DNA from 4 places in the Kitasatospora sp. NPDC056273 genome. Region 2 is predicted to be linked to each of the others. Evidence: riboswitches for the same ligand, from Rfam matches in the RefSeq annotation. Region 2 holds a riboswitch; each other region holds the start of a gene.
The links. Region 2 has a riboswitch for cobalamin ahead of ACFCY1_RS03010 (cobalamin biosynthesis protein). Riboswitches for the same ligand answer to the same signal wherever they lie in the genome.
Positions count from the first base shown of each region.

Region 1: another riboswitch for cobalamin. It lies ahead of ACFCY1_RS34120 (ribonucleoside-diphosphate reductase subunit alpha); the one in region 2 lies ahead of ACFCY1_RS03010 (cobalamin biosynthesis protein).
Region 3: another riboswitch for cobalamin. It lies ahead of ACFCY1_RS18085 (ABC transporter substrate-binding protein); the one in region 2 lies ahead of ACFCY1_RS03010 (cobalamin biosynthesis protein).
Region 4: another riboswitch for cobalamin. It lies ahead of ACFCY1_RS38260 (CoA-acylating methylmalonate-semialdehyde dehydrogenase); the one in region 2 lies ahead of ACFCY1_RS03010 (cobalamin biosynthesis protein).

Region 1 covers NZ_JBHJSJ010000057.1:5,207-12,717, reverse strand. The annotation lists gene ACFCY1_RS34135 (glycosyltransferase family 2 protein) at 1-658, shown strand, start outside; gene ACFCY1_RS34130 (glycoside hydrolase family 26 protein) at 664-1,782, shown strand; gene ACFCY1_RS34125 (glycosyltransferase family 39 protein) at 1,782-3,473, shown strand; cobalamin riboswitch at 3,546-3,680, shown strand; gene ACFCY1_RS34120 (ribonucleoside-diphosphate reductase subunit alpha) at 3,873-6,284, shown strand; gene ACFCY1_RS34115 (ribonucleotide-diphosphate reductase subunit beta) at 6,305-7,300, shown strand; gene ACFCY1_RS34110 (SRPBCC family protein) at 7,374-7,511, opposite strand, start outside.
Region 2 covers NZ_JBHJSJ010000002.1:318,915-326,425, reverse strand. The annotation lists gene ACFCY1_RS03025 (phosphatidylcholine/phosphatidylserine synthase) at 1-628, shown strand, start outside; gene ACFCY1_RS03020 (hypothetical protein) at 734-2,059, opposite strand; gene ACFCY1_RS03015 (alpha/beta hydrolase) at 2,727-3,833, opposite strand; cobalamin riboswitch at 4,146-4,279, shown strand; gene ACFCY1_RS03010 (cobalamin biosynthesis protein) at 4,387-5,400, shown strand; gene ACFCY1_RS03005 (cobyric acid synthase) at 5,397-6,911, shown strand; gene ACFCY1_RS03000 (putative cobaltochelatase) at 7,012-7,511, shown strand, end outside.
Region 3 covers NZ_JBHJSJ010000017.1:164,588-172,098, forward strand. The annotation lists gene ACFCY1_RS18060 (DegT/DnrJ/EryC1/StrS family aminotransferase) at 1-520, opposite strand, end outside; gene ACFCY1_RS18065 (type II 3-dehydroquinate dehydratase) at 683-1,123, shown strand; gene ACFCY1_RS18070 (ROK family protein) at 1,285-2,190, shown strand; gene ACFCY1_RS18075 (3-dehydroquinate synthase family protein) at 2,265-3,329, shown strand; gene ACFCY1_RS18080 (shikimate dehydrogenase family protein) at 3,331-4,200, shown strand; cobalamin riboswitch at 4,313-4,519, shown strand; gene ACFCY1_RS18085 (ABC transporter substrate-binding protein) at 4,749-5,618, shown strand; gene ACFCY1_RS18090 (iron ABC transporter permease) at 5,615-6,694, shown strand; gene ACFCY1_RS18095 (ABC transporter ATP-binding protein) at 6,691-7,506, shown strand; gene ACFCY1_RS18100 (ferredoxin) at 7,503-7,511, shown strand, end outside.
Region 4 covers NZ_JBHJSJ010000078.1:23,594-31,104, reverse strand. The annotation lists gene ACFCY1_RS38265 (acyl-CoA dehydrogenase family protein) at 1-720, opposite strand, end outside; gene ACFCY1_RS38260 (CoA-acylating methylmalonate-semialdehyde dehydrogenase) at 729-2,228, opposite strand; cobalamin riboswitch at 2,438-2,629, opposite strand; gene ACFCY1_RS38255 (alcohol dehydrogenase catalytic domain-containing protein) at 2,769-3,812, opposite strand; tRNA gene ACFCY1_RS38250 (tRNA-Cys) at 3,930-4,000, opposite strand; gene ACFCY1_RS38245 (hypothetical protein) at 4,207-5,019, shown strand; gene ACFCY1_RS38240 (polysaccharide deacetylase family protein) at 5,027-5,686, opposite strand; gene ACFCY1_RS38235 (hypothetical protein) at 5,948-6,229, opposite strand; gene ACFCY1_RS38230 (inorganic phosphate transporter) at 6,226-7,380, opposite strand.

The sequences.
Region 1 (7,511 bases), on a different contig from region 2:
CTGGGACCTCCAGTACATACCCGTCGCGCTGGCCACCGGCGTCTGCCCGGACAACGTCGGCGGCTTCTTCAACCAGCAGTACCGCTGGTGCACCGGCTCGATGAGCCTGCTCGGCAGCAAGAAGTTCTGGCAGACCAAGCTGCGGCCGATCACCCGGGCCTGCTACCTGTCCGGCTTCTTCTACTACATCCACACGGCGCTGTTCACCGTCGTCTCACCGCTCATCCCGATCGTCCTGCTGCTCGCCCGCCCCGACCTGATCCGCTGGGAGAACACCGCGCTGGTGCTGCCCGGCCTGCTCTACGCGACGGTCATCTTCCCGCTCTGGCACCGCAACCCCTACCGGCTGGAGGCCTGGGCCGCCCGCATGATGTACGGCTGGGCGCACGTCTTCGCCATCTGGGACATCGTGCGCCGCAACCGGATGGCCTGGCAGCCGACCGGCTCCAGCGGCGCCAAGCGGAACAGGACCCGGCGGTTCTGGATCGGCGTCATCGCCTGGGGCGGCGGAACCGCCCTGCTCTGGGTGCTGCTGAGCATCTGGCGGATGCTCACCATGGGCCCGCTGAACTTCGCCCTCGTCCTCGCCTCCGGCCTCTTCTACGCCACCATCGTGGGCCGGGTCCTCGTCCAGCCCCGCCCGACGGAAGCAGTGTGATCGCCATGACCGCCCACCCGAGACGGGCCGGCCGGCTCCGTCACCGGCTGGCGCTCCCGCTGCTGGCCGCCGCCGGCCTGCTGCTCACCACCGCGTGCGGCCCCGAGGACCCCGGCTTCGCGATGCAGAAGGACCTCGCCCAGGCCGCCCCGGCCGCCACCCCGGCCCCCGGCGCCCCCGGGACTCCCGGCGCTCCGGGCGCGGCCCCCGCCGCGGGGGGCACCGCACCGGCCGCGCCCGCCACGCCCAAGGCCCTGCCGGCCGGCGTCCCGTACGACGTCACGCCGCTGCTCAGGCCGAGCCACAAGTACCTCGGCGCCGCCCTGCCCGACGTCCCCGCCACGATGGACGCGCTGCCCGGCTACCGCGACGCGATCGGCAAACAGCCCAACGTCCTGGAGTTCTACGCCCACTGGAAGGGCGGCTTCGACACCGCGGGCGCCCGCCGGATCCACGACGCCGGGGCGCTGCCCTTCATGGCCTGGGAGCCGCACGACCGCTCGCTCGCCTCGATCGCGGCCGGCGACACCGACGACTACGTGCGCGGCGTCGCCAAGGCCGTGGCCAGGTTCAACCTGCCGATCGCCGTCAGCATCGCCCACGAGATGAACGGCGACTGGTACCCGTGGGGCCGTCAGGCCGCCACCCCCGAGGACTTCGTGGCCGCCTGGCGCCACGTCCACGACCTCTTCGACCAGGCCGGCGCCACCAACGTGATCTGGGTCTGGAGCCCCAACATCACCGACCCCGCGCCCAACACCCGCCTGGAGCCGTACTACCCCGGCGACACCTACGTCGACTGGGCCGGCATGACCGGCTACTTCACCAAGACCGGGCCCAAGACCTTCGACGCGCTCTACGGCCCGACCATGGCCGAGATCCGCGGCTTCTCCCAGAAGCCCTTCTTCATCAGCGAGACCGCCTCCGAGCAGGGCAAGCGCCAGCACGCGGACATCGACCAGCTGTTCTCCGGGCTGGAGGCGCACGACGACATCGTCGGCTTCGTCTGGTTCAACATCGTCAAGCGGGCGGACTGGCGGGTCGAGGCCGTGCCGGACACCCTCGCCGCGTTCAAGCAGCGCGTGTCCGACCCCCGTTACGGCTTCGACATCCGGAACCCCTGATGAGCACTGAGTCCGAGTTCTCCCCCGTCCCGCACGGCCGCTCCGCCCACGACCCGGCCGCCGAGCCGGACCCGGACGGGCCCGGCGCCGTGGCGGTGGACAGCCCCGACGGGCCCCGCCCTGTCGTATCGGTCGACAACCCCGACGGCGTCGAGCTGGCCCCCTACACCATCCCGCGGGTCCCCGCGATCGGCTGGGACCCGGGCACCAGCCCCCGGCGCCGGTGGATCGCCCGCGGCCTGCTGGGCGCCGTCCTCACCGTCCAGGCCGCCCTCTCGCTGCGCCTGCTGGCCGCCGCGCACCCCGACGAGGCCGCCGCCATGGTCGCCGGCCGCCAGCAGCTGGCCCACCTGCTGCACGGCAACCCCGTCACCACCGACCTGGTCGACCGGGTGCACGGCTCGCCCTGGCTCTACCCGCCGCTGGCCGGCGCCGCCGCCGACGCCAACGGCATCTGGGGCACCCGGCTGCTCAGCCTCGGCTTCGCGCTGCTCACCACGGTCCTGCTGTACTCGCTGACCCGGCGGCTGTTCAACGAGCGGGTCGCCATCTGCGCCATCGCCGGGTACGCCGTCCTCCAGTCCACCGTGGTGGTCGGCTTCTACGCCGCGCCCGAGTCCCTCGCCGTCCTGCTGGTCGCCCTCGCGGCCTGGACCACGGTGTTCACCGCCGGCCGCCATCCGGCCCTGGCCCTGCTCGCCGCCCCGCCCACGGCGCTGGCCTGCGCCACGGCCTACTCCGCGGCCTTCGCCGTCCCCGCCCTGGTGGCCCTCGCCTTCGCCTGCGCCCGGCCGTACCACCGGGTGGGCCCGGCCGCCCTGCGCTCACTGCTGACGGCCCTCGGCACCCTCGTCCTGCTGCTCCCGTACGGCACCCTCGGCAAGGTCGCCGGGTGGTCGCCCTCGCGCGGCAACGCCCCCGGCTCGGCCGGCTCGGTCCTGCTCGGCACGCTCCAGTGGGCCGGCCTGTTCACCGTCCTCGCGGTGGCCGGCACCATCGCCTACGCGCGCCGCGAACAGATGCCCGAGCACGACGCGCCGGAGAAGGAGCCCCTCCCCACCACCCGGGGCCGGCGCGCCCTGCTCGGGGCCGTCCTGACCGCCACCGCCCTGCTGGTCCCCGCCGCCCACCTGTGGACCGGCACCTCCGGCGCGCTGTTCCGCCACCTCGGCTACGGCATGCTGCTGGCCGCCCCGCTCGCCGGGGTCGGCCTGACCCGGCTGGTCGGCGCCCACTTCCGCCACCCCCAGCTCGGCATCCTGGTCTGGGTCGCCCTGCTCGCCCTCGGCCTGGAACAGTCCGCGCTGCGCTACCAGAACGGGCCCGACTCCGGCCGCCTGCTGGCCGTCCTGCGGGTCCACACGGAGCCCCAGGGCCGCTACCTCACCGAGGTCGACGGACTCGCCGAGTACTACCTCGGCGGCGTCTCCAAGCCCGAGCAGTGGGTCTCCGCGCGCGCCGGCACCGACTACCGCGACGGGGCCGGCGTCGAGCACCACGGCGACGACGGCAGCGTCGCCGCGATCCGGGACGGCTGGTTCACCATGGTCGTCCTCGACAGCACCGCGCCGAGGGCCACCGACCGGGCCCTGGGCGAGGCCCTGGGCGCCGCCGGACACTACCGGCTGGTCGCCCAATTCACCTCGCCGACCGGCGATTCGAGCACGTACAAGGTCTATCTGAAGCACTGACCGGCCGCCCGGCCCACGCACATCCGCGACACGACAGGCACAACATATGGTGCCGCCGCAGTCCGGCGGCACAACATGTATGCTCGCTTCTGCTGTCGATGCAGGGGAACCCGGTGCGAATCCGGGACTGCCCCGCAGCGGTGAGCGGGCGGCTCCAGCAGCCGCACCCCGCGAGTCCGAGTACCTGCCGACGGCGTGCGCCACGGCCCTCCCGCAGAGGCCGCGCCGGCACCAGCAGTACCCCTCCGGGCCTCGCGGGCGGGCCGGGGAGTCACCTCGCGCGACGCTTTTTTGCGTTCGCGCCGTGCTCCCCTGCCCAGATCGGCCCGGTGGCCCCCCGAGCACCGCCGCCGATCGCCGCCAGGAGAGAGCGCCTTGACCACCGCTGCCTCAGCCACCCTGCCCGCCCAGGGCTCCGGTACCGCCTTCACCGACCCGACGGTCTCCGACCCCGGGGGCGCGCTGCTGCGGCTGCTCACCGACCGCAGCACCGACCTCACCGAGGTCGACCCCGGCCATGTCGCCGCCGCCGCGCTGCGCGGCCGCCACGCCGGCTCGGACTTCGCCGAGCTGCGCGGGCTGGCCGTGGACGCCGCCGCGTCGATGATCGCCGAGGACCCCCAGTACTCGAAGCTGGCCGCCCGCCTGCTCGCGCTGGAGATCGTCGACGAGGCGAACAGCCAGGGCTCGGTGTCCTTCTCCGCCTCGATCGCCGTCGGCCACACCGAGGGCCTGATCGGCGACACCACCGCGGACTTCGTCGCCAAGCACGCCGCCGCCCTGGACGCGCTGATCGACACCGCCGGCGACGACCGCTTCGAGTACTTCGGCCTGCGCACCGTGCAGTCCCGCTACCTGCTGCGCCACCCGATCACCCGCAAGGTGATCGAGACCCCGCAGCACTTCCTGCTCCGCGTCGCCTGCGGCCTGGCGGTCGGCGACTCCGAGCAGTCGGTGCGCGAGGTGGCCGAGCTGTACGGCCTGATGAGCCGCCTGGAGTACCTGACCTCCTCGCCGACGCTGTTCAACTCCGGCACCCGGCACCCGCAGATGTCGAGCTGCTACCTGCTCGACTCGCCGCTGGACAACCTGGACTCGATCTACAACCGCTACGCGCAGATCGCCCGCCTGTCCAAGCACGCCGGCGGCATCGGCCTGTCCTACTCGCGCATCCGCTCGCGCGGCAGCCTGATCCGCGGCACCAACGGCAAGTCCAACGGCATCGTGCCGTTCCTGCGCACCCTCGACTCCTCGGTCGCCGCCGTCAACCAGGGCGGCCGCCGCAAGGGCGCGGCCTGCGTCTACCTGGAGACCTGGCACGCCGACATCGAGGAGTTCCTGGAGCTCCGCGACAACACCGGCGAAGAGGCCCGCCGCACCCACAACCTCAACCTGGCGCACTGGATCCCGGACGAGTTCATGCGCCGGGTCAACGCCAACCAGGACTGGTCGCTGTTCTCCCCGGCCGACGTGCCGGAGCTGGTCGACCTGTGGGGCGCCGACTTCGACGAGGCCTACCGCAAGGCCGAGCTGGCCGGCAAGGCCGTCCGCACCATCCCGGCGCAGACCCTGTACGCCCGCATGATGCGCACCCTGGCGCAGACCGGCAACGGCTGGATGACCTTCAAGGACGCCTCCAACCGCGCCGCCAACCAGACCGCCCTGCCGGGCCGCACCGTGCACTCCTCCAACCTGTGCACGGAGATCCTGGAGGTCACGGACGACTCCGAGACCGCCGTCTGCAACCTCGGCTCGGTCAACCTCGGCGCCCACGTGGCCCCCGGTGCCACCGTCGACGACCTGCTCGGCGCCATGGACTGGGAGCGCCTCGACGCCACCGTCCGCACGGCCGTGACGTTCCTCGACCGCGTGGTGGACATCAACTTCTACCCGACCACCGAGGCCGGCACCTCCAACTCCCGCTGGCGGCCGGTCGGCCTCGGCGTGATGGGCCTCCAGGACGTCTTCTTCAAGCTGCGGATCGACTTCGACTCCGCCGAGGCCGCCCGCCTGTCCACGCTGATCGCCGAGCGCATCATGCTCACCGCGTACGAGCGCTCCGCCGACCTGGCCGAGCAGCTCGGCCGCCACGAGGCGTACGGCGAGACCCGCGCCGCCCGCGGCGAGCTGCACATCGACCACTTCCCGACGGCCGCCCCGCAGTGGGCCGACCGCTGGACGGCGCTGCGCGCCCGGATCGCCGAGACCGGCCTGCGCAACTCGCTGCTGCTGGCCATCGCGCCGACCGCGACCATCGCGTCCATCGCCGGCGTGTACGAGTGCATCGAGCCGCAGGTGTCCAACCTGTTCAAGCGCGAGACGCTGTCCGGCGAGTTCCTCCAGGTCAACCCGTACCTGGTGCGCGAGCTCAAGGAGCTCGGCGTCTGGGACCAGCAGACCCGCGACGCCCTGCGCGACGCCAACGGCTCCGTCCAGGACCTGAACTGGCTGCCCGCCGGGGTCCGTTCGCTGTACCGGACGGCCTGGGAGCTGCCGCAGCGCGCGCTGATCGACCTGGCCGCGGCCCGCATGCCGTACCTGGACCAGAGCCAGTCCCTGAACCTGTTCATGGCGGCGCCGACCATCGGCAAGCTCAGCTCGATGTACGCCTACGCGTGGAAGGTCGGTCTGAAGACCACCTACTACCTGCGTTCGCGCCCGGCCACCCGCATCGCCCAGGCCGCGTCCGGCACCGCCCGTGCCGCCGCGCCGGCACCGGTGCCCGTGAACACCCCCTCCCTCACCCCGGAGCAGGAAGCCGCCATCGCCTGCTCCCTGGAGAACCCCGAGTCCTGCGAGGCCTGCCAGTGACCACCCCCGAAGACCGCAAGATGCTGCTCGACCCCGGCTTCGAGCTGACCCTGCGCCCGATGCGCTACCCGTCGTTCTACGACCGGTACCGGGACGCGATCAAGAACACCTGGACCGTCGAGGAGGTGGACCTGCACTCCGACGTCGCCGACCTGGCGAAGCTCAGCGAGGGCGAGCGCCACCTCATCGGCCGGCTGGTCGCGTTCTTCGCGACGGGCGACTCGATCGTCTCCAACAACGTGGTGCTGAGCCTCTACAAGCACATCAACTCGCCCGAGGCGCGCCTGTACCTCTCGCGGCAGCTGTTCGAAGAGGCCGTGCACGTCCAGTTCTACCTGACGCTGCTGGACACCTACCTGCCCGACCCGGAGGACCGCAACGCGGCCTTCGCCGCGGTGGAGAACATCCCCTCCATCCGCCAGAAGGCGCAGTTCTGCTTCAAGTACATGAACGCGGTCGACCACATCGACTCGCTGCAGACCAAGGAGGACCGCCGCGCGTTCCTCCTGAACCTGATCTGCTTCGCGGCTTGTGTGGAGGGCCTGTTCTTCTACGGCGCCTTCGCCTACGTGTACTGGTTCCGTTCGCGCGGCCTGCTGCACGGCCTGGCCACGGGCACCAACTGGGTGTTCCGCGACGAGTCCATGCACATGGACTTCGCGATGTCGGTGGTCGACACCGTCCGCGAGGAGGAGCCCGACCTCTTCGACGACGAGATGGCCAAGCAGGTCACGGAGATGCTGGAGGAGGCCGTCGAGGCCGAGCTCCAGTTCGCCCAGGACCTGTGCGGTGACGGCCTGCCCGGCATGAACACCGCCTCGATGCGCGAGTACCTGCAGGCCGTGGCGGACCAGCGCCTGGCCCGCCTGGGCCTGCCGATCCGCTACGGGTCGACGAACCCGTTCGGCTTCATGGAGCTCCAGAACGTCCAGGAGCTGACCAACTTCTTCGAGCGCCGCGTCTCGGCGTACCAGGTCGCCGTCGAGGGCTCCGTCGCCTTCGACGACGACTTCTAAGAAGCACACGAAACACCAGAGGTGCCCCGCACGGCTCGGCCGTGCGGGGCACCTCTGTCGTTGCCCGCCGCCGTCACCCGGCGTCGCCGTTCCCGGCCCGCCGGCGGCCGGCGGTGAGGTCGGCGTCGGCGGCGGCGAGGATGCGGCCGAAGGTGTGGGCGATGACCGGCTTGGCCAGGGCCCGGGTGAGGGCCGCGCCGAAGGGCAGCCG
Region 2 (7,511 bases):
GGTCACGCTGCTGCTGATCGGCTCGATGTGCGACCTCTTCGACGGGCTGGTGGCGCGCAAGCTGCGCTCCTCCGCCCTCGGAGCGGAACTGGACAACCTCGCGGACCTGATCAGCTTCGGCATCGCGCCGGCCTACTTCGTCGCGGTCTGGGGCATGGTCTCCCCGGGTTCCAACAGCAAGCTGTCGGCGCTGATCGCGCTGACCGTACTGCTCGCGGTGGTCCTGCGGCTGGCCCGCTTCTCGGCCGTCAAGATGCGGCCCGGGGTGTTCCAGGGCATGCCCTGCCCGATGGGCGCGATGACGGTGATCGCCATCGTGCTGCTCGACCCGCCGTTCCTGCCCGGTCTGCTCGCCATCTTCGGCGCCGCGTACCTGATGGTCAGCCGGATCGAGTACCCGAAGCCGCAGGGGCTGCTGGCCACCGCCACGCTCTGCTGGGTCGTCGTCGCGATCGGCTGCCTGGCCGCCTGGGCGACCGGGCTGCCCGGCGGCGACAGCCTGATGCACGTCGGCGCGTTCGCCCAGATCACGCTCGCCGCGATGGCGCCGCTGCTGGTCATCCGCCGCAAGGTGGGGCAGAAGGTCGGCGACGTCCGCGCCCGGCGGGCGGAGTCGCGGCTCGGCTGAGCCGTCCCACGACCGACATGGGGAAGGGCCCGGAACCTGGTGGTTCCGGGCCCTTTCCGTGTTCCCGTGTTCCTGTGCGCCCGTGTTCCCGTGCGCCCGTGCGGCTCAGGCGCCGCCGGTGTGCACGCTGAACGCCGAGCGGCGGGCCGCCCGGGCCACGCCCGGGTCCGGGTGCACGCTCGAGACCGCCGTCAGCACCGAGGCCGCCCGCGGGTGGCCGGACTGCCGGGCCCGGGCGAACAGCCGGACCGGGTCGCCCGCCGCGGCGCCCTCGACGTGGCCCACCAGCAGCTCGGTCTCGCCGTGGTCGAGCACCGCGGCCGCGGTGTCCACCCAGAGCCAGGCCGCGTCCTCCGCGCCCAGCACGTCCGCCGGGGCGACGCCCTCGTCCGCGCGCTCCGCCAGCCACAGCAGCGCGTACGGGCGCAGCACCGGCTCGTCCACCGCCGCGCGCACCGCCTGCTCAGCCGGTCCGCCGGCCACCCGCAGTGCCTCGAAGGCCAGCCCGCGCACCAGCGCGTCGTCGCCCTGGGCGGCGTCCAGCAGCTCGCCCACCGCCCGGTCGGCCGGACGGGCCGCGACCCAGGCCCGGAACTCGGCGCGGGCCGGGCCCGGCGAGTAGTCCGCGCAGGCGTTCAGCAGCTCGAAGGCGCTCTGCTCGATGTGCCCGGCCGCGGTCTGCGCGACCGTGCAGATCTCCTCCAGCTTCGCCCGCACCGCCCAGTGGCCGAGCGGCGACAGCTCCGCGGCGTCGTTCCTGCGCACCAGGGCGCCGACGGCCGCCAGGCCGTCCAGCATCCAGTCCAGGACGGCGGCCACGTCCGAGGGCGCGGCCGGGGTGTCGATCTGCGGCGCGCGGCAGGTGCCGCGGACGGCGGAGACGGCCGAGGCCGCGTGCGGCACCGGCGACAGGCCGGGTCCGCCGAGGCCGGTGCCGACCCGGCGCTCGTCCAGGCCGCGGCGCAGCAGCTCCAGCAGCTCGCTCTCGGCGACCGGACCGTCCACCAGGTGCAGGAAGGAGAGCAGCTGCGGGGCCTGGTCCACGGCCTGCCCGGCCAGGACGGCGAAGACGCCGCGCAGCGCCGCGGGCGGCACCGGGGCGAGCAGGGTCCAGGCGTCGAACAGCGCCGACCAGCCGCGCACCACGGCCTCGTCGTCGTGCTCCCAGGCGTGCAGGCGCCAGCCGGGGCCGGCTCCGCCGTCCCGGGCCTCCACCAGGCCCACCAGCAGCGCCTGCCCCCAGGCCTTGGCGGCGGCACCGACCGTCATGGCCAGGGCCCGGCCCGCCGCGCGGGCGTCGTCCGGGAGCAGCTCGCCGCGCTTGTCGACCTCGGCCAGCTCACCGGCCCAGCGGGCGACCCGGACGGCGTCCACCAGCATCCGGCGGGCCAGCGGCGCCAGCTCGGAGGGTGCCGGAAAGCCCTCCGGCACGGGAACCCTGCCCCGCCCGGGAGCCGGAGCGGGCCCTCGTCGCCGGGGTACTGCGTTACGGGGGACTCCCGCCCCGCCCGGCCTGCCACCGGCGGGCCGTTGGGCCGTTCCGGGGAGACGGGTCACCGTCGCACCGGTACCGATCGTCGGCGGGAGCGGGGCATCACGGTCGCGCGGGTTCCGAGACGTCACGTCGAGCAGTCTTCCCCTTGTACCGGCCTTCTGTCACATCCGGTTGTCCGTACGACCGGGCGACCGCCGGTGGCACCTCCGCAAGATCGGGCAACAACGGCAAACCGCCTGGCCGGAAACGTGTGACCTGCCCATGCCACAGAGGGCGGGCCGGTTGCCCGGAATGCTCGGGCGGTCACCGTGCGTACGGGTGGGGGGTAAGGGGCCGGGCCAAATATTGCTCCTGACAGCCGAGGGGCCCGTACGGGGGCGTTTCGGCCCGGCGACGCCCGGCAGGACTGTCCAGCCCGAATCCGGACGGATGGTGGGCGGCGTGATCGGGATCGAGCCGCACCGGAAGTCGGCCGGGCCGACTTTTCACGCGGGCCCGGAGGAATGGGAGGAACGTTCATTCTCGGACGGGGGGAATCGCACCGGGAAAAGCGGCGGGGACCAGCCGAAAACGCCCTCGCGCACAGGGGGGGTGGTTGAGCCCCTAGAGGAGCGGGGTGAGCCAGCGGCGGAGGAGTTCGGTGTAGCGGTCGGGGGCGGTGTTCCAGAGGGTGGCGTGGTCGGCACCGGGGAAGGGCTGGAGGCTCACCACGTCGCGGCGGGCGGCGGCCAGCTTCTCGGCGGTGCCGAAGGGCGCGATCCGGTCCTCGGGGCTGTGCAGGAGGAGGGTCGGCACCCGCAGGTCGGTGCCGTCGGCGATGCGGCCGAAGTCGGCGAGGTCGACCCCGGTGCGGCCCTCGGCGGCGAGGGCGCCGAGCTCGGCGGCGACGCCCTGGAAGCCGGCCCGGGCGGCGTCCCGGCGGGCGGAGGCGGGCAGGTCGAGCACGGGCGAGTCGAGGATCAGGCCGCGGACGGCGTGCGACCAGGCGGAGCGGGCCACGGTCTGCAGCACGATGGTCGCGCCGACGGACCAGCCGTACAGGATCACCTTGCCCGCGCCGCTGTCGAGCGCCAGCCGTACCGCCGCCTCGATGTCGCGCCACTCGGTCTCGCCGAAGTGGCTGAGCCCGTCCGGGGAGGCGGGGGCGCCCCGGTCGCCGCGGTGGGTGACGGCGAGGGCGGGCAGGCCGAGCCGGTCGAGGACGGGGAGCACCGGGAGGGTCTGCCGGCGGTCGTCGCCGGGGCCGTGCACCAGGATCACCCAGGTGCCGCGCTTGCCGTCGAGCCGCCAGGCGGGGAGGGCGCCGAGCTCGCCGTCGGCGGTGGTGTCGGCGAAGGCGAGGCCGAGCGCCTCGGTGGGGTCGCCGAGGTGGACCCGCGGGGTGAAGCGGACCTCGGTGCCGGGGACGAGGGTGCCCCGGTCGGCGCGGACCAGTCGGCGGGTGACGCCCTGTTCGTCGGCGTGCAGCACCTCCTCGACGACCGCGTGCCCGCCGTCCGCCCACTCCACCGCCCAGCGGCCGGGGCGCAGGCTCGCGGGGCCGCGGGTGAAGGTGACCCGGCCGGCGGCGAGGGCGCGGACCTGGACCGGCCCGGACTCCTGGACGGCGGTCACCGGACGGACCATCCGCTCGGAGGCCCGGCGGCCGACCACCAGCACGGCGGCCCCCACCGCGGCGGCCGCCACGACGGCGGCGGTTCCCCAACGCATCTCGCTCCCCGCTCTGTTGTTCACGGACGTTGTTCACGGACGTTCTTCACGGACCGGACGGTGTTCGAGCCCCAGTTCACCGGCGCTCCGCCCGACCGGCCACCGGGCTGGGCCGTCCGGGTCACCCGGCGGGCGCTCCCGGGGTGCTCAGGGCGGTACTCAGGGGGTGCCGGTGGCGGGGGTCGGGGCGGGGCCGCGCCGGGCGATCCGACCGGGCGTCAGCGGCGTCCCCGTGTGACCAACCCCTCCGTGACCTCGGTTGACTCCCGGTTCGGGCCCGTGATGGGATCCTGGGGCCAAACGGAGGCATGGAGAGGAAGCCGGTGGAAGTCCGGCGCGGTCCCGCCACTGTCACCGGGGAGCACGCTCGGAACATCGCCACGGCGGGCCGTCGACGGCCGCTGGAAGGCTCCGGGGGTGCGTTCGACCCGGAAGCCAGGAGACTCTCGCCGCCGTCACGTCGATCCAGGGCGCGGACCCTGAGTGAGGACACGCACGCGATGCAGGCTGCCCCGCCCGGCCGGACTCCGAGCTGCCCTCCGCCGTGCGGCCGATGACCCCGCGCGCGCCTTCCCCCGCTCCGCGCCCGCTGACCCGAGCCTCGCGCCCGCTGGCCCGCGCCGCCGTGTTCGCACTCGGCGCCGCCGCGGGCTACGCCGCCGACGCCCGCTTCGCCGACCCCCGCCGGGGCCACCCGGTGGCCTTCTTCGGCAGCGCCGCGACCCGGCTGGAGCGGCGGCTGTGGCGCGACGACCGCGCCGCCGGGGCCGGGTACACCGCGCTGTGCGTGGGCGCGGTCGCGGCGGGCGCGTTCGCCCTGGACCGTACGGTGGGCCGGCGCCCGCTGGGCCGGGCGGCGCTGGCGGCGGCCGCGACCTGGACGGTGCTCGGCGGCACCTCGCTGACCCGGGAGGCCCGCACCATCGGCCGCTCGCTGGCCGCCGGCGACCTCGCCGCCGCCCGGGAGCGGCTGCCGCACCTGTGCGGGCGGGACCCGAGCGCGCTGGACGGGCAGCAGATCGCCCGGGCGGTGGTCGAGTCGGTGGCCGAGAACACCGCCGACGCCGTGGTGAACGCGCTGACCTGGGGCGCCCTGGCCGGCACCCCCGGCCTGCTGGCCTTCCGCGCCGTGAACACCCTGGACGCCATGGTCGGCCACCGCTCGCCCCGCTACGCCCGGTTCGGCTGGGCCTCGGCCCGGCTGGACGACGTGGCGGGCTGGCCGGGCGCCCGGCTGACGGCGCTGCTGACGGTGGCCGCCGCCCCCGAGCCCCGGACCGCCTGGCGGGTCTGGCGGCGCGACGGCTCCGCGCACCCGAGCCCGAACGCGGGCCAGGCCGAATCGGCGTTCGCCGGCGCGGTGGGCGTCCGACTGGGCGGCACGCTGCGGTACGGCGAGCGGGTGGAGCACCGGCCCGTCCTGGGCGCGGAGCTGCGGCCGGTGACGGTGGACGACATCGAGCGGGCCTGCGCGCTCTCCCGGCGGGTGGGCGCACTGGCGCTGGGTACGACGGTCGCGGGGCACGTCCTGCTGCGGGCACTGCTGAAGAAGAGGGGACGGGCATGAGCAACGCACTGCTGGTCGCGGGGACGACCTCGGACGCGGGCAAGAGCGTGGTGACGGCCGGGATCTGCCGGTGGCTCGCCCGCCAGGGCGTACGGGTCGCGCCGTTCAAGGCGCAGAACATGTCGCTCAACTCCTTCGTCACCGCCGACGGCGCCGAGATCGGCCGCGCCCAGGCGATGCAGGCGCAGGCCGCCCGGGTGGAGCCGGAGGCGGCGATGAACCCGGTGCTGCTCAAGCCGGGCGCGGACGGCCGCAGCCAGGTGGTGCTGCTCGGCCGGCCGGTGGCCGAGGTCGGCGCGCTGGACTACCGCGAGCGCAAGCCCGTCCTGCTGGAGCGCGCCCTGGAGTGCCTGGCCGACCTGCGCGGCCGCTACGACGTGGTGGTCTGCGAGGGCGCGGGATCGCCCGCCGAGATCAACCTGCGCGACCGCGACATCGCCAACATGGGCCTGGCCACGGCCGCCGCCCTGCCGGTGGTGGTGGTCGGGGACATCGACCGCGGCGGGGTCTTCGCGGCGATGTACGGGACGCTGGCGCTGCTGTCGGCGGAGGACCAGCGGCACGTGGCGGGCTGGTTCGTCAACAAGTTCCGCGGCGACGCGCGGCTGCTGGCGCCCGGGCTGGAGATGCTGCACGAGCTGACCGGCCGTCCGGTGCTGGGCACGCTGCCGATGCTGCCCGGGCTCTGGCTGGACGCCGAGGACTCGCTGGACCTGTCCACCGTGGCGGACCGGGCGGACGGGCCCGGGCCGCTCGGCGCGGACGTGCTGCGGGTGGCCGTGGTGCGCTTCCCCCGGCTGTCCAACTTCACCGACATGGACGCGCTCGCGCAGGAGCCGGGCGTGCTGGTCCGCTGGGCGACCAGGCCGGAGGAGCTGGCCGACGCCGACCTGGTGGTGCTGCCCGGTACCCGGGCCACCGTCGCGGACCTCGCCTGGCTGCGCGAGCGCGGCCTGGAGCCGGCCCTGAAAGCGCGGGTGGCGGCCGGACTGCCGGTCCTCGGGGTCTGCGGCGGCTACCAGATGCTGGCGCACTCGATCGTGGACGAGGTCGAGTCGAAGGCGGGCGCCGTCGACGGCCTCGGCCTGCTGCCGACGCGGGTGCGGTTCGGCGTCGAGAAGGTGCTGGCGCGGCCGGTCGGCGAGGCGTTCGGGCAGCGGGTCGAGGGCTACGAGATCCACCACGGGGTGGTGACCGTGGAGGGGGGCAGTCCCTTCCTGGACGGCTGCCGGGTCGGCCCGGTCTGGGGCACGACCTGGCACGGCGCGCTGGAGAACGACGGGTTCCGCCGCGAACTCCTGCGCGAGGTCGCCGAGTTGTCCGGCCGGGCGTTCGTCCCGGCGCCGGACACCTCCTTCGCCGCGGCGCGCGAGGCCCGGCTGGACCGGCTGGGCGACCTGATCGAGGAGCACGCGGACACCGACGCGCTGTGGAAGCTGATCGAGGGCGGGGTGCCGGCGGCCGGATCGCTGCCGTTCCTCCCGCCCGGGGCCCCTGGGAGTGACGCATGAGCCGGACACGGACGCAGGGCTGGGCAGGACCGCCGAACCGGGCGGGGCAGCAGGGCCGGGCACGATCACAGAGTCAGGCACGACAGGACTGGGGTACGGCATGAGTGACGTCCGCTATCCGTTCACCGCGATCGTCGGCATGGCCGACCTGCGGCTCGGACTGCTGCTGAACGCGGTCTCCCCGGCCGTGGGCGGCGTGCTGGTGCGCGGCGAGAAGGGCACCGCGAAGTCGACCATGGTGCGCGCGCTGGCCGGCCTGCTGCCGTCCATCGCCACCGTGGACGACTGCCGCTTCGCCTGCGACCCGGCCGCGCCCGACCCGCAGTGCCCGGACGGGCCGCACGACTCCCCGTCCTCCTCCGAACGGCCCTCCCAGCTGGTGGAGTTGCCGGTCGGCGTGGCCGAGGACCGGATCGTCGGCTCGCTCGACCTGGAGCGGGCGCTGGCCGAGGGCGTCAAGGCCTACGAGCCCGGACTGCTCGCCCGGGCGCACCGCGGCGTGCTCTACATCGACGAGGTGAACCTGCTCCAGGACCACGTGGTGGACCTGCTGCTGGACGCCGCCGCGATGGGCCGCTCGTACGTCGAGCGCGAGGGCGT
Region 3 (7,511 bases), on a different contig from region 2:
GGCGGCCGCGCCAGCGGGCGCCGTGGGCGTGCGCGGCGTCCTGCACGATCGAGACGCCCGAGTCGGCGGCGAGCTTGTCGAGGGCGTCCAGGTCGGCGATCTGGCCGGCGATGTGGACGGGCATGATCGCCCGGGTCCGCGGCGTGATCGCGGCGGCGGCCGCCTCGGGGCTCAGGTTGTAGGTGTCGAGGTCGATGTCGACCGGCACCGCGGTGGCGCCGAGCCGCTGGGCGGCCTGGGAGGAGGAGATGAACGTGAACGCGGGCACGATGACCTCGGTGCCCGGGCCGACACCGAGCAGCTGGAGGGCGATCTCCAGCGCGTGGGTGCCGTTGGTGACGGCGAGCGCCTTGGCGGCGCCGTGGTAGTCGGCGAACTCCTGCTCGAAGGTGTCGACCTCCTTGCCGCCCATCCGCCACCACTGGCCCTGCTCCAGGGCCCTGAGCAGTCCTTCGCGCTCGGCATCGTCGTACTGGGGCCAGACCGGGAACTCCGGGGCCGGACGTCCTTGGGCACTCATGATTCCGCGCAGCCTTTCCTGTCGGGGGGACCGTGGAACGGGACGCTAACCCAGGAAATCCGGCCCGTCATCTCCCCTACGCACCCCCCTACAAAGCCCTTGTCCTGCAGTTCGGCAACCCGCTCCGGGTTCGTCCGGGGAATTCGCTGCTATAACCGGAATATGAGCGAACTGCTATTGCTGAACGGCCCCAATCTCGGGATTCTCGGCCGCCGCGAGCCGGAGGTCTACGGCACCGACACCCTGGCCGACATCGAGGCCGCGGTCGCCGCCGAGGTGGCCGGCCGGGGCTGGAAGGTGGTCTCCGTCCAGCGCGAGTCCGAGGGCCAGCTGATCGAGGCGGTGCAGGACGCCTGGGACGGCTCCGTCGGGGCGATCGTCAACCCGGGCGCGCTGATGATCGCCGGCTGGGGCCTGCGCGACGCGCTCGCCGCCTACCCGCGGCCGTTCGTCGAGGTGCACCTGTCCAACGTCTGGGCGCGCGAGTCCTTCCGGCACGAGTCGGTACTGGCGCCGATCGCCTCGGGCGTGATCGTCGGGCTCGGCGCGCTCGGCTACCGGCTCGCCGCGCAGGCGCTGCTGGCGAAGGTCCCGGCGTCCTGATGGGCTTCGCGACGGGCGCCCCGGCAGGGGGCACCACGACGACGACGCGGGCCGCGGCGGCGCCGGGTCCCGCGGTTCAGGCTCCGACGGCTCAGGGCCCCGCGGCTCAGGGCCCAACGCCGCAGGCCCCGACGGCTCAGGCCCCGACGGCCGCCCGGGGCGTGCTCGGCATCGACATCGGCGGCACCAAGGTGGCGCTGCGCGCCGAGGACGGCCCGCCCGGCGGGCCGGTCCGCACCGAGGAGGCCGTGCTGCGCTGGCCCGGTGCCCGGGTGGCCGGCGCCTACGCCGACTGGACGGCGCTGGCCGGCACGGTCGCCGACCTGCGCGAGCGCTGGGAGGGCGACTTCGCGGCGGTCGGGGTGGCCGTGCCCGCGACCCTCGGCCCGGACGGCCGGGTGCTCGCCTGGCCCGGCCGCCCCGACTGGCGCGGCTTCGACCTCGTCCCGGCGCTGCGGCGGCTCTTCCCCGCCGCCGCCCTGGCCTGGGCGGACGACGGTGACCTCGCCGCGCTCGCCGAGGCGGTGCACGCCGGGTCCGGGCACGTGGTCTACCTGGGTGTCGGGACGGGCGTCGGCGGCGGTGTCGTGCACGGGGGCGCGCCGCTGCCGGGCCAGGGGCGCGGCTCCTGCGAGGCGGGCCACCTGATCGTCGACCGCCGGGGCCCGGTCTGCGACTGCGGGCGGCGCGGCTGCCTGCAGGCCACCGCCTCCGGTCCCGCGACCCTGCGGCGCGCGGAACTGCTGCGCGGCGCGCCGGTCGAGTACCCGGAGCTGCGGTCCGGGCTGGCCGAGGGCGCGCCGTGGGCGGTGGAGGCCGTCGAGGAGACCTGCGCCGCGCTGGCGGCCGCGGCCGTGTCGCTCGGCGAGCTGTTCCACCCCGAACTGACCGTGCTGGGCGGCGGGTTCGCCGACGGGCTGCCCGGCTTCACGGCGCGGGTGGAGGCGCACGCCGCCGCGCTGGCCCGCCCCGGCGGCCCGGCCCCCGCGATCCGGACGGCCGTGCTCGGCGGGCTGTCCTCGCTGCACGGCGCCCTCGCGCTGGCGCGGCTGCAGCCCGCTGCCTGAAGCGCACCCGGCCACACCCCCATCGAGCGACACCGCACCGCACACCATCTCACCGACCAGCCCTGGGAGCCGAGTTGACCACGACAGAAACCCTCGTCCGCACGGACGGCGGGCTGCGGCGCATCGACGTGGAGCTGGGTGAGCGCGGCTACCCGGTGCTGATCGGCCCCGGCGCCCGCCACCGGCTGGCCGGGGTGCTCGCGGGGATCGGCGCCCGCCGGGTCGCGGTGGTCAGCGCCCGGCCCGCCGAGTGGCTGCCCGACACCGGCCTCGACACCCTGGTGGTGGAGGCGAAGGACGGCGAGGAGGGCAAGTCCCTCGCCTGGGTGGCCGAACTGTGCAGCCGCTTCACCGCGTTCGGCCTGGGCCGGGCGGACGCCGTGGTCTCCTGCGGCGGCGGCACCACCACCGACGCGGTCGGGCTCGCCGCCGCGCTGTACCACCGGGGCGTGCCCGTGGTGCACCTGCCCACCTCGCTGCTGGCCCAGGTCGACGCGAGCGTCGGCGGCAAGACGGCGGTGAACCTCCCGGAGGGCAAGAACCTGGTGGGCGCGTACTGGCAGCCGTCCGCCGTGCTCTGCGACACCGACTACCTCGACACCCTCCCGCCGCGCGAACGCGTCAACGGCTACGGGGAGATCGCCCGCTGCCACTTCATCGGCGCCGGGGACCTCCGCCACCTGCCCCTGCCCGAGCAGATCGCCGCGAGCGTCGCCCGCAAGGCCGCCGTGGTGGCCGCCGACGAGCGCGACACCGGGCTGCGGCACATCCTCAACTACGGCCACACCCTGGGCCACGCGCTGGAACGCGCCACCGACTTCCGGCTGCGCCACGGCGAGGCGGTCGGCGTCGGCACGGTCTTCGCCGGCTGGCTGGCGGGGGCGCTCGGCCGGATCGGCCCCGAGCGGGTCGCCGAGCACCACGAGGTGGTCGCCCACTACGGGCTGCCGACCGCACTGCCGCCGGAGGTCGGCACCGGGGCGCTGATCGCCCTCATGCGGCTGGACAAGAAGGCCGTCGACGGGCTCTCCTTCGTCCTGGACGGCCCGCGCGGCGCCGAACTCGTCAGCGACGTCCCCGAGCCGCTGGTCGCCCGCACGCTGGACGCCATGCCGCGCGCCGCCGCAGGGGAGGCCTGAGATGTCCCTTCACCCCGACCTGCCGACCCCCGACCTGCCGACCCCCGACGCGCCGACACCCGACGCGCCGGCCGCCCGCCCGCCGATCTCCGGCCGCACCCGGCTGTTCGCGGTGCTCGGCGACCCGGTCGCACAGGCCAAGGCGCCCGCCCTGCTCAACCCGCTGTTCGCGGCGAGCGGCGTGGACGCCGTGCTCGTCCCCGTGCACGCCCCGGCGGACCGGCTGGACGAGGTCGTCCGCGGGCTGAAGGCCGTCGCCAACCTGGACGGGCTGCTGGTCACCGTCCCGCACAAGCTGGCGATGTGCGGGCACGCCGACGAACTCAGCGACGCCGCCGCCCTGTTGGGCAGCACCAACGCGCTGCGCCGCGAGCCGGACGGCCGCTGGTACGGCGACAACTTCGACGGCGCCGGGTTCGTCCGGGGCCTGGCCGCCGCCGGGCACCACCCGGCCGGGCTGCGGGTGGCACTGGCCGGCGCCGGAGGCGCGGGGCTCGCCATCGCCGCCGCCCTGCTCGCCGAAGGGGCCGCCGCACTCACCGTCACCGATCCCGACGGGGGCCGGGTGGACGCCCTGCTGGAGCGGCTCGGCACCCGCTGGCCCGGCCGCGTGGCCGCCGCCCCGCGCCCGCCCGCCGGCGTCGACCTCGCGGTCAACGCCACCCCGCTGGGCCTGGACCCGGCCGACCCGCTCCCCTTCGACCCGGCCCCACTGGCGCCCGGCGCGCTGGTCGCCGACATCATCATGACGCCCGCCGAGACCCCGCTGCTGCGCACCGCCGCCGCCCTCGGCCTCGCCACCCACCCCGGCATCCACATGCTCGCCGAGCAACTGCCGCTCTACCGCTCCTTCTTTCGCCTTCCGGGGTGATCCCCCGTGCCTCCGGAGCCGGCCGACCCCGTGGCCGCTCCCTCCCCCCATCCCCGCAAAGGATCCAAACGATCATCCCACCGGCCGGTCGCCACCGACCTGACCACGCCTGATACCGTGCCATCGCCGTGGTGTTCGGGAAACCGGTCTGAGTCCGGTGCGGCCCTCGCCACTGTTGCCGCGGAGTTCCGCGGCCCTCGCTGACCGGCTTTCGCCAGCGGTCAGGGCCACTGGGCGGGCTGGGAGAGCCGCTCGGGAAGGTCGGTCGCGGCGTGTTGATGCGGAAGCCAGGAGACCGGCCACGGCGCGACATGTTCCACGAGGGTTTTGGAGAACACGTGCCCAGCGGTCAGCCGTACCCGCATCCGGTCCGATCCATACGTTCCATGCGCTCCGCGCGCTCCATACGTCCCGTACGTCCCACAGGTCCGACACGCGTCGGCCGGGCCGTCACGGCCCTGCTGTTCGTCGGTGTGGTCGGAGGCTGCGCGGGCGCCCCCGCGCCCGTCGCGTCCGGCGGGGCGACCGGAAGCGCCGCGCCGGTCAGCGTGGACAACTGCGGGACCACCGTGACGGTCGGCGCGCCGCCCGAGCGGCTGGTGACGCTCAACCAGGGTGCCACCGAGGTGGCCCTGGCCCTCGGGCTGGAGTCCCGCATGGCCGGTACCGCCTACCTCGACGACTCCGTCCCGGAGAAGTGGAAGGCCGCCTACGACTCCGTCCCGGTGCTCTCCAAGAAGTACCCGACGAAGGAGAACCTCCTCGCGGCCCGTCCCGACTTCCTGTACGCCTCCTACTCCAGCGCGTTCACCGACAAGGTCGCGGGCACCCGGGAGGAGCTGCGCGGCCAGGGCGTCCCGTCGTACCTGTCCCCGTTCGGCTGCTCGGACAAGAACCAGGTGCCGCCGACGACCTGGCAGGCGGCGTGGGGCGAGCTGAACGACGTCGCCAAGGTCTTCGGCGTCCCGGAGCGGGCCGCCGCGATCCAGCGGCAGCAGGAGCAGCAGCTGGCGCAGTTCACGGCGACGGCCGCGGGCAAGGGCCTGAAGGTCCTGTGGTTCGACTCGGACACCAAGACGCCGTACGTCGGCACCGGCCAGGGCGGCCCCCAACTCGTGCTCGACGCCGTGGGCGCCCGCAACGTCTTCGGGGACCTGCCCGGCAGCTGGCAGAACGTGAGCTGGGAGAAGGTCGTCGCGGCGGACCCGGACGCCATCGTGGTCGCGGACGCCGACTGGGACACCGCCCAGTCCAAGATCGACTACCTGGAGAACGACCCGGTCCTGAGCAAGCTCACCGCCGTGCAGCGCAAGGCCTTCGTGACGGTGCCGTTCTCCGAGTCGACCCCCGGCGTGCTGCTCGCCGACGGTGCCGCCCGGGTGTCCGACGGGCTGGGCCGACTGCACCCGGCTTCATGACCACCGCGCCCCACCCCGTCGTGCGGCCCGCTGGTCCGGGCCGCGCGACGGCGGCCCTGGCCGTCGCCGCGGCCCTGCTCCTGAGCACCCTGCTCCTCGGCCTGGCCGTGGGCTCGCAGCACGAGTCGGTCGGAACGGTGATCGAGGTCGTGGCGCGCCGTCTCGGGCTGGGCGACCCGCCTGTGACGCTGCTGGACGACCAGATCGTCTGGCAGCTGCGGCTGCCCCGGGTGCTGGGAGCGGCCGCCACCGGCGCCGGCCTCGCGGTCTGCGGCGCGGTGCTGCAGACGCTGACCGGGAACGACCTGGCCGATCCCTTCCTGCTCGGGATCTCGGACGGAGCCGCCGCCGGCGCGGTCACCGTGATCGTCCTCGGCGTCGGCGTGACCGGCGCCGTGGGCACCGGCGCGGTGGCGACGGCGGCCTTCGCCGGCGCCCTGCTCGCCGCCGCCGTCGTCCTGGCCCTGGCCGGCGCCCGAACCCGGTCGCTGCCCACCGCCCGGACCGTGCTCGCCGGCATCGCGGTCGGCCAGATGTGCGGGGCCTACACCTCGTTCGTGGTGATGGTCCTCGGGGACCGCGACGCGGCGCGCGGTGTCATGGAGTGGACGCTGGGCTCGGTCGCCGGCGTGCGGTGGCCCACCGCCGTCTTCCTGCTGGCGGTCGCGCTGGTGGGTGTCACGGTCCTGGCCTCCTCGGCCCGCGACCTGGACGCCTTCGCCTTCGGCGAGACCGCCGCCCGCTCCCTCGGCGTCCACGTCGAGCGCACCCGCTGGGTCCTCGTCGCCACCGCCGCGCTGGTGACCGCGTGCCTGGTCGCCAACACCGGCGTCATCGGGTTCCTCGGCCTGGTCGTCCCGCACGTGGTCCGCCTCGTCTGCGGCCCGCGCCACGCCCTCCTGCTGCCCGTGTCGGCGCTGGTCGGCGCGTCCCTCCTGGTGGGCAGCGACGTCGTGGCGCGCTCGGTCCTCCCCGACCGGGAGATCCCCGTCGGCGTCGTCACGGCCGGGCTCGGAGCGCCGTTCTTCGCCTGGCTGCTGTGGCGCCAGGGGCGGGCCGACGGGAGGGCGCAGTGACGACGACGCCTGTCGGGCTGCGCGCGGAGGGACTCGGTGTCCGCGTCGGCGGAGCCACCCTGCTGGACGCGGTCTCGATCGCCTTCCGCCCCGGCCGGATCACGGGCCTGCTCGGGCCCAACGGCGCCGGGAAGACCACCCTGCTGCGCGCGGTCGCCGGACTGACCCGGCCGAGCGCGGGCCGGGTCCTGCTGGACGGCGAGGACCTCCACGCGCTCACGGCCCGCCGGCGGGCACGACGGGTGGCCTTCATGGAGCAGCAGGCGGACACCCGGCTGTCGCTGCCGGTCCGTCAGGTCATCGAGCTCGGACGCACGCCGCACCGCGGCCGCTGGCCCGTGCCGACGGACACCGCCGCCGACGCCCACGAGCGGTCCGTGGTCGCCGACGCCGTCGCCGCGGCCGACGTCGGCCACCTGCTCGACCGGTCCTGGCCGACGCTGTCGGGCGGCGAGCGGCAGCGGGTCCAGCTCGCGCGGGCGCTGGCGCAGGAGCCGGACGTGCTGCTGCTCGACGAGCCCACCAACCACCTCGACCTGCGCCACCAACTCGGCTTCCTCGAAACCGTCCGCGGGCTGGGCATCACCACCGTCGCCGCGCTGCACGACCTCGAACTCGCCGCCGCCTACTGCGACGAGGTCGCCGTCCTGCTCGACGGCCGGCTGGTCGCCCACGGGCCCGGCTCCGAGGTGCTCACCCCGCGCACGATCGCGGAGGTCTACGGCGTCGACGTCACCGTGGAACGGCACCCCCGGCACGACAGACCGCACATCCGGTGGAACGGACTGCTCCACGAAAGGACGACGCCATGACCTCC
Region 4 (7,511 bases), on a different contig from region 2:
GCCGCCGTTCAGCCCGTTCATGGCGATCCGGAAGCCCTCGCCCTCCCCGCCGAGCAGGCGGTCGGCGGGGAGCCGGACGCCGTCCAGCAGCACCTGCCGGGTCGGCTGGGCGTTCCAGCCCATCTTCTTCTCGTTCGGTCCGAAGGAGACGCCCGGGTCGTCCCGCTCCACCAGGAACGCGGAGACGCCCCGGGCCCCCGGTCCGCCGGTGCGGGCCATCACCACGTACACCTGCGAGGTCCCGGCGCCCGAGACGAACTGCTTGACACCGTCCAGGACCCAGTGGTCCCCGTGCCGGCGGGCCCGGGTGGCCAGCGCGGCGGCGTCCGAGCCCGCGCCCGGCTCGGTGAGGCAGTAGCTGCCGAGCAGCTCCGTCGAGCAGAGCCCGGGCAGCAGCCGGGCGCGCTGGGCGGGGCTGCCGTAGCGGTCGATCATCCAGGCGACCATGTTGTGGATCGACAGGTAGCCGGCGATGGACGGGCAGCCGGTCGCCAGCGCCTCGAAGACGAGCACGCCGTCCTGGCGGCCGAGTTCCGAGCCGCCCGACTCCTCCCGCACGTAGACGCCGCCGAGGCCCAGGTCGGCGGCCTTGCGCAGGACGTCGACCGGGAAGTGCTTGGCCTGGTCCCACGCGACGGCGTGCGGGGCGAGGTGCTCGCGGGCGAAGTCCCGGGTGGTCGCGACGATGGCGAGCTGGTCGTCGGTCAGATGGGTGTGCACGGCGCGCCTCAGCCCATCGTCGGGATGGTGAAGCTCGCGCCCTCCTTGGCCCCGGAGGGCCAGCGCGAGGTGACGGTGCGGGTGCGGGTGTAGAAGCGGATCGAGTCCGGCCCGTGCTGGTTGAGGTCGCCGAACGCGGAGCGCTTCCAGCCGCCGAAGGTGTGGTAGGCGATCGGCACCGGGATCGGCACGTTGACCCCGACCATGCCGGTGTTCACCCGCCGGGCGAAGTCCCGGGCGGTGTCGCCGTCCCGGGTGTAGATGGCCACCCCGTTGCCGAACTCGTGCTCGCTGGGCAGCCGCAGCGCCTCCTCGTAGTCGGCGGCACGCACCACGGTGAGCACCGGCCCGAAGATCTCCTCCCGGTAGATCCGCATGCCGGGCGTGACCCGGTCGAACAGCGAGGCGCCGAGGAAGTAGCCGTCCTCGTGCCCCGCCAGCCGGAAGTCCCGTCCGTCGACGACGAGTTCGGCGCCCTCCTCGATCCCGAGGTCCAGGTAGCCGCACACCCGCGCCAGCGCGTCGGCGCCGACCAGCGGGCCGAAGTCCGCCGCCGGGTCGTCCGAGCGCCCGACCTTGAGCGCGCCGATCCGCTCGACCAGCTTCGCCACCAGGGCGTCCGCCGTCGCCTCCCCCACCGGGACGGCCACCGAGATGGCCATGCAGCGCTCCCCGGCCGAGCCGTACCCGGCACCGATCAGCGCGTCCGCCGCCTGGTCGAGGTCGGCGTCCGGCATCACGATCAGGTGGTTCTTGGCACCGCCGAAGCACTGCGCCCGCTTCCCGTGCGCGGCGGCGGTGGCGTACACGTACTGGGCGACCGGCGTGGAGCCGACGAAGCCGAGCGCCTGGACGCGCGGGTCCTCCAGCAAGGTGTCCACGGCCTCCTTGTCGCCGTTGACGACGTTGAGCACGCCCGGCGGCAGCCCGGCCTCCAGGAACAGCTCGGCCAGCCGCAGCGGCACCGAGGGGTCGCGCTCCGAGGGCTTGAGCACGAAGGCGTTCCCGCAGGCCAGCGCGGGCGCGGCCTTCCAGAGCGGGATCATCGCCGGGAAGTTGAACGGCGTGATGCCCGCGACCACGCCGAGCGGCTGGCGCATCGAGTACACGTCAATGCCCGTCCCGGCGTTGTCGCTGAACTCGCCCTTCAGCAGGTGCGGGATTCCGGCGGCGAACTCCACGACCTCCAGGCCGCGTTGGATGTCGCCGTGGGCGTCGGCCACGGTCTTGCCGTGCTCGGCGGAGAGCAGCCGGGCCAGCTCGTCCTTCTCCTGCTCGACGAGCTGGAGGAAGCGCAGCAGGACGCGGGCCCGCCGCTGCGGGTTCCAGGCGGCCCACGCGGGCTGGGCCTGCTCGGCGTCGGCGATCACCGCCTCGACCTCGGCGCGGCTCGCCAGGGGCACCCGGGCCTGCACCCGGCCGGTGTTGGGGTCGTACACGTCGCCGAAGCGGCCGGAGGTGCCGGCGGTGGGCTTGCCGGCGATGAAGTGGGTCAGTTCTCGGACCATCGGTTCCTACTCTCGACAGGGGTGGGGAGAGGAGGAATGGAGGCCGCCGCCGGTCGGCGGGCGCACGGTGGTGCGCCCCTCGGCACGGGCGTACGGCGGTGTGACGGTACGTCAGGACGCGGGCGCCCCGGCGGTCGTCGGCACGGGACAGCCAGGCGCGGTGGAACGGAAGCAGCCCGGAGCCATGTGTGTCGTCTCCATCCTCGTGGAAAACACGAACCACCCGCGGCCGGTATCCTGACTCCCGGATCACCGCACGCCCTCAGGCCTTCCCGGCTGGCTGCCAGTGGCCGTCATCTGCGAGGACGGACTCCCCGGTCACAGTGGCGGGACCGTGCCGGACTCACACCGGCTTCCCTGACACCGCGGACCTGCCGTCGACCATATAGTTGGACGTCCTAGTAAGTCCAGGGGTACGCGCCCGCGCCGCGCCGCCGGAGGGCCGCTCACCCCCGTCCACCTGCCCGGACACGCCGGGAGCCGACCCCGAGGGACCGGCTCCGAGGGCCGACTCCGAGGGCCGACTCCGATGACCGCCGCTCAGCGGCCGGTGGTGACGACCATCCGGAAGCGGGCCCGGTTGGCCGCCATCTTCTCCACCGCCGCCGCGGTCCGCTCCAGCGGCACCTCCTCGACCCAGGCCCGCACCCCCGTCTGCGCCGCGAAGCGCAGCGTGTCCTGGGTGTCGACCGCGATGCCCGAGGAGTGCGCGTAGACCTTCCGGTCGCCCTGGATCAGCTGCAGGGCGCTCAGCTCCAGCGGCTCCGCCGGGAGTCCGACCATGACGAGCTCGCCCCGACGGGTGATCCCGTCGATCGTCGCCACCACGGCGGGCGCGTTGGTGACGGTGGACAGGACCACCTTCGCGCCCCCCAACTGCCGCAGGGCCTCGGCGACATCGCCCGCGGTGCTGTCGATGTAGTGGGCGGCGCCGAGCCGAAGCGCGAGCGGCCCCTTCTCCTGGCCGCGGGCGATGGCGACGGTGCGGAAGCCCATCTTCTCGGCGAACTGGACGCCCAGGTGGCCGAGTCCGCCGATCCCCAGGATGGCGACGGTGTCCCCGGGCCGTGCGGCGGAGCGGCGCAGGGCGTTGAAGACCGTCACCCCCGCGCAGGCCAGCGGCGCCGCCTCGACCGCGGTGAGCTCGTCCGGGACCGCCGCCAGGGCCACGGCCGGGACGACGACGGAGTCGGCGAACCCGCCCGGATAGGCGACGCCGGGGATCTCGACCCGCGCGCAGTGCAGGCCGTCGCCCGCCCGGCACGCGTCGCAGTGCCCGCAGCTGCCGCCGTACCAGCCGACCGCGACCCGGTCGCCGACCCGCCAGCCCTCCACACCCTCGCCGAGGGCGTCGACGCGGCCGGCGATCTCGTGCCCCGGGGTGATCGGGAAGGTGCTGCCGGGCAGCAGGCCGCCGGCGATGAGCAGGTCGGAGTGGCAGACCCCGCACGCCTCCACGGTGATCCGCACGGCTCCCGGACCGGGTTCCCGCGAGGGGACCTCGACCAGCTCGGGGGCCGCACCCGGCCCCGCGACCTGGACGGCGCGCAGCGCGGCGGCCGAGCCGCTGGGGGAGGTGGTCATGAGCGATCCCTTCGCCGGGTGATGTGCCCCGGAGCCCCAGGTGACCGCACCGCTCGTCCTGTTCCGGGCGCGCCTTTCGAGACGGATCGAAATGTCTCGAAAGAACTCGGAAGTAAAAGGTGGAGATAGGAATCGAACCCATCTGAACGGCCCTGCAAGCCGCCGCCTAGCCACTCGGCCACTCCACCCCGACAACGATGGAAACATTACACGCACATGAACACGGACCCTGACCAGAATTCCCCGGGAACGGCGATGTTTCACCCCATGGGACTCTTAGTGCGTCTAGTGTTATTTCTTTCGACATGGCGCCGGTAGGGTCCGACGAGCCAGCGCGTAAAAGACCGGGTGCGCTAGCCTGTGCCGATATCTCCGACCCGATGGGATTTCACTGATGGCCGTTGAGGAATCACGGTTCACCCATACCGCGGAGCCGCTCTGCGGAACCGCCGCGAACCGGTGCCAGTACAAGAACCTGCCCCTGCGCGACCTTCCCCCACTCGGCGTCGTGCGCCGCGCCAGGATCGCCCGCGAGGGCCTGCGCGAGCGCCGCGCCGACGTTCCGGCGCCCGGCCGGCCCTCCCGGTTCGCCGAGGGGGACTGGGTCCGGGTGAAGGACGAGGCCGCGGTGCGCGCCACCCTCGACGACAAGGACCGCCACCGCGGCCTGTGGTTCACCGGCAGCCAGTGGTCGTTCTGCGGCGGCGTCTACCAGGTCGAGCGCATCGTGCGCCGCATGATCGACGACCACTACCGGGTGCGTCGCCTGTCGGGCACCGTCGCCCTGGCCGGCGCCACCTGCCACGGCGCCGACGGCGCCCAGGGCTGCGGGCTGGACTGCGCCCTGCTGTTCCGCGACGAATGGCTGGAGCCCGCGCCCGCGCCGGTCCCCGCCCCCCGTCCCGTCGCCCTGTGGGCGACCGTGCGCGGCCTCGCGGAGATCCGCGCGACCCTCGACCCCGACGGGCGCCTGCACGGCGTCCCCTTCCAGCCGGGGATGGAGCACCACACCGGCACCCGTCACAGCGCCCTCGAACTGCGCCACCGGTCCCTCGCCTGGTGGCAACACCCCACCGGGGGACGCTGGTTCATCCTCGACGGCCTGCGCTGCGGTGGCGAGCCGCTCGCCACCGGCTGCGACCGGCGGTGCGCCCTGCTCTGGCACGAGTCCTGGCTGCACCTGGAGCCGGCCGCCACCGCCCCCTGAGCGACCGTCAGCGCAGCCAGCGGTCGCGCACCAGCTTCGCGGTCAGGTGCAGCGGCCCGTCCCGATCGCCGACGTAACATCGGGGAAGCGCGAACTCCCCGCCGTGGACACCGGGGCTGACCGCGCACCCGTACCCGTACCCGGTGTGCGCCACCGCCTCCACGGCGGCGTCGTCGAGCGAACCGTACGGGTAGCAGAACCCCTCGACCGACCGGCCCGTGAGGTCCTCCAGCACGTGGCGGCTGTCGGCGACCTGGGCCGCCAATTCCTGCGCCCCCAGGCCCGCCAGCCGCCGGTGCGTCAGCCCGTGCGAGCCGATCTCCACCCCCTCGGCGGCGGCCTCGCGGACCTGGGCCGCCGTCATCAGCGGCTTGCGCGGGCCCTGCTCGTCCCAGTCGTTGTACCCGCCGAGCCGGCCGGCCACCACGTAGACCGTCGCCGTGAAGTCGTACTCCGCCAGTGCGGGCAGGGCCTCCTCCACGAAGTCGCGGTATCCGTCGTCGAAGCTGAGCCCCACCTTTCCCGCGGCGGTTCCGTTCCGGTGGGAACGCATCAGCTCGCCCACCGACACCCCGCGCAGTCCGCGCGCGGACAGCCAGCGCAGCTGGCGGCGGAATCGCGCGGGGTCGACGGTGATCAGATAGGGATCCTCGGTCGCCGACGTCACCGAGTGGTACATCAACGTCCACGGGAGACGCGCCGCATCCAGGTCGGGCGCGCTTTCCGAACTATTGCGTGGTCGAACGAGTCGCATGTTCCGCTCCTGCCGTCCAGTGGCCCCGTCCGTTCAGGTGGCCCTCGGAGAAATTGCATTCTGGCAGCGTCGGGCCCGGCTTCCATTCGCGCCAGGCGACTCCGTACCATTTCACCCGGTTGCCGGAGCGGAATTCGGCGGGGCCCGCCCGGGCCGGGCCGGGGCGGCGGACGGTCAGCGGTGGTTGACGATGACGTAGATGCCCCAGCCGATCGCCGCGAGCACCAGCGCGAAAATGAGTCCGGCCAGGGTGGAGCCGACCGGGCCGGCGGTGGGCCGGACGGCCGCCGCCTCGTCGGCCGGGCCGGACGGGTCCGATGGACTGGACGGACCGGACGGACCGGACGGGTTGAGCAGGCGCAGGCCGAGGGCGAACAGCGCGGGCAGGCCGGCACCGGTGACCAGGCCCACCACGACGATCTTCCACACCGCGTCCAGGTTGATCCAGGAGTTCACGACCTCACCTCGTCCTTGACGGGCTCGGGGGCCACCGAACCGGTCCAGGCGGCGTTGACGTTCTCCGGCGTCACGGCCGGGTAGCGGGAGGCGGCGAAGAAGGCGACCGACGCCAGCACCAGCACGGTGAAGATCACCGCCACCCCGGTCGTCCCGCCGATCCCGTTCGCGGTCCAGTAGGCCACCGCGCCGACCCCCGCCGCGGCCGGCAGGGTGAGCAGCCAGGCCGCCACCATCCGGCGGGCGAGCTGCCAGCGCACCACGGCACCGCTCCGCCCGATCCCCGAGCCCAGGATCGACCCGGTGGCCACGTGGGTGGTGGAGAGCGAGTAGCCGAAGTCGGTGGAGCAGAGGATCACCGCGGCCGAGGCCGACTCGGCGGCCATCCCCTGCGGCGGCTCGATCTCCACCAGCCCCTTGCCCAGCGCGCGGATCACCCGCCAGCCGCCGATGTAGGTGCCCAGGGCGATCGCCAGCGCGCAGGAGACGATCACCCAGTCGGGCGCCTTCGCCCCGGCCTGAAGGGTGCCGTTGGCGATCAGGGCCAGGGTGATGGCGCCCATGGTCTTCTGCGCGTCGTTGGTGCCGTGGGCGAGCGACACCATGGAGGCCGAGCCGATCTGGCCGAGCCGGAACCCGCGCCCGCGCGGGCCCTCGGGCACGTCCCGGGTGAGGCGGTAGACCAGGAGGGTGCCGACCACCGCCACCCCGCCGGCGATGAACGGCGACAGCGCCGCGGGCACGATCACCTTGGAGACCAGCCCCTGCCACTTGACGGCCCCGACCCCGGCCGCCGCCACCGTCGCCCCGACCACCCCGCCGATCAGCGCGTGCGAGGAGCTGGAGGGGATCCCGAGGAACCAGGTGGCCAGGTTCCACAGGATGCTGCCGGTCAGGCCGGCGCACACCACCGTCAGGGTCACCTCCCCGCTGGCGACCAGGCCGTTGGCGATGGTCGCCGCCACGGCGGTCGACAGGAACGCGCCGACCAGGTTGAGCACCGCCGAGACGGCGACCGCGACGCGCGGCGGGAGGGCGCCGGTCACGATCGAGGTCGCCATCGCGTTGCCGGTGTCGTGGAAGCCGTTGGTGAAGTCGAAGCCCAGCGCCGTGACGACCATCAGCGCCAGGACCGCGTCGTTGCCGGTCACGGACCCGAACCTAGCCCGCGTAGCGGGACACGCCCGGTTCGGCGACGACCCGGCGCGCCGCGCGGCGAAGGGCCGCCATCCGGTCGGATCAACATACGGTCGCGCCCCCTCGCCTGCCGGACGGACCGCCC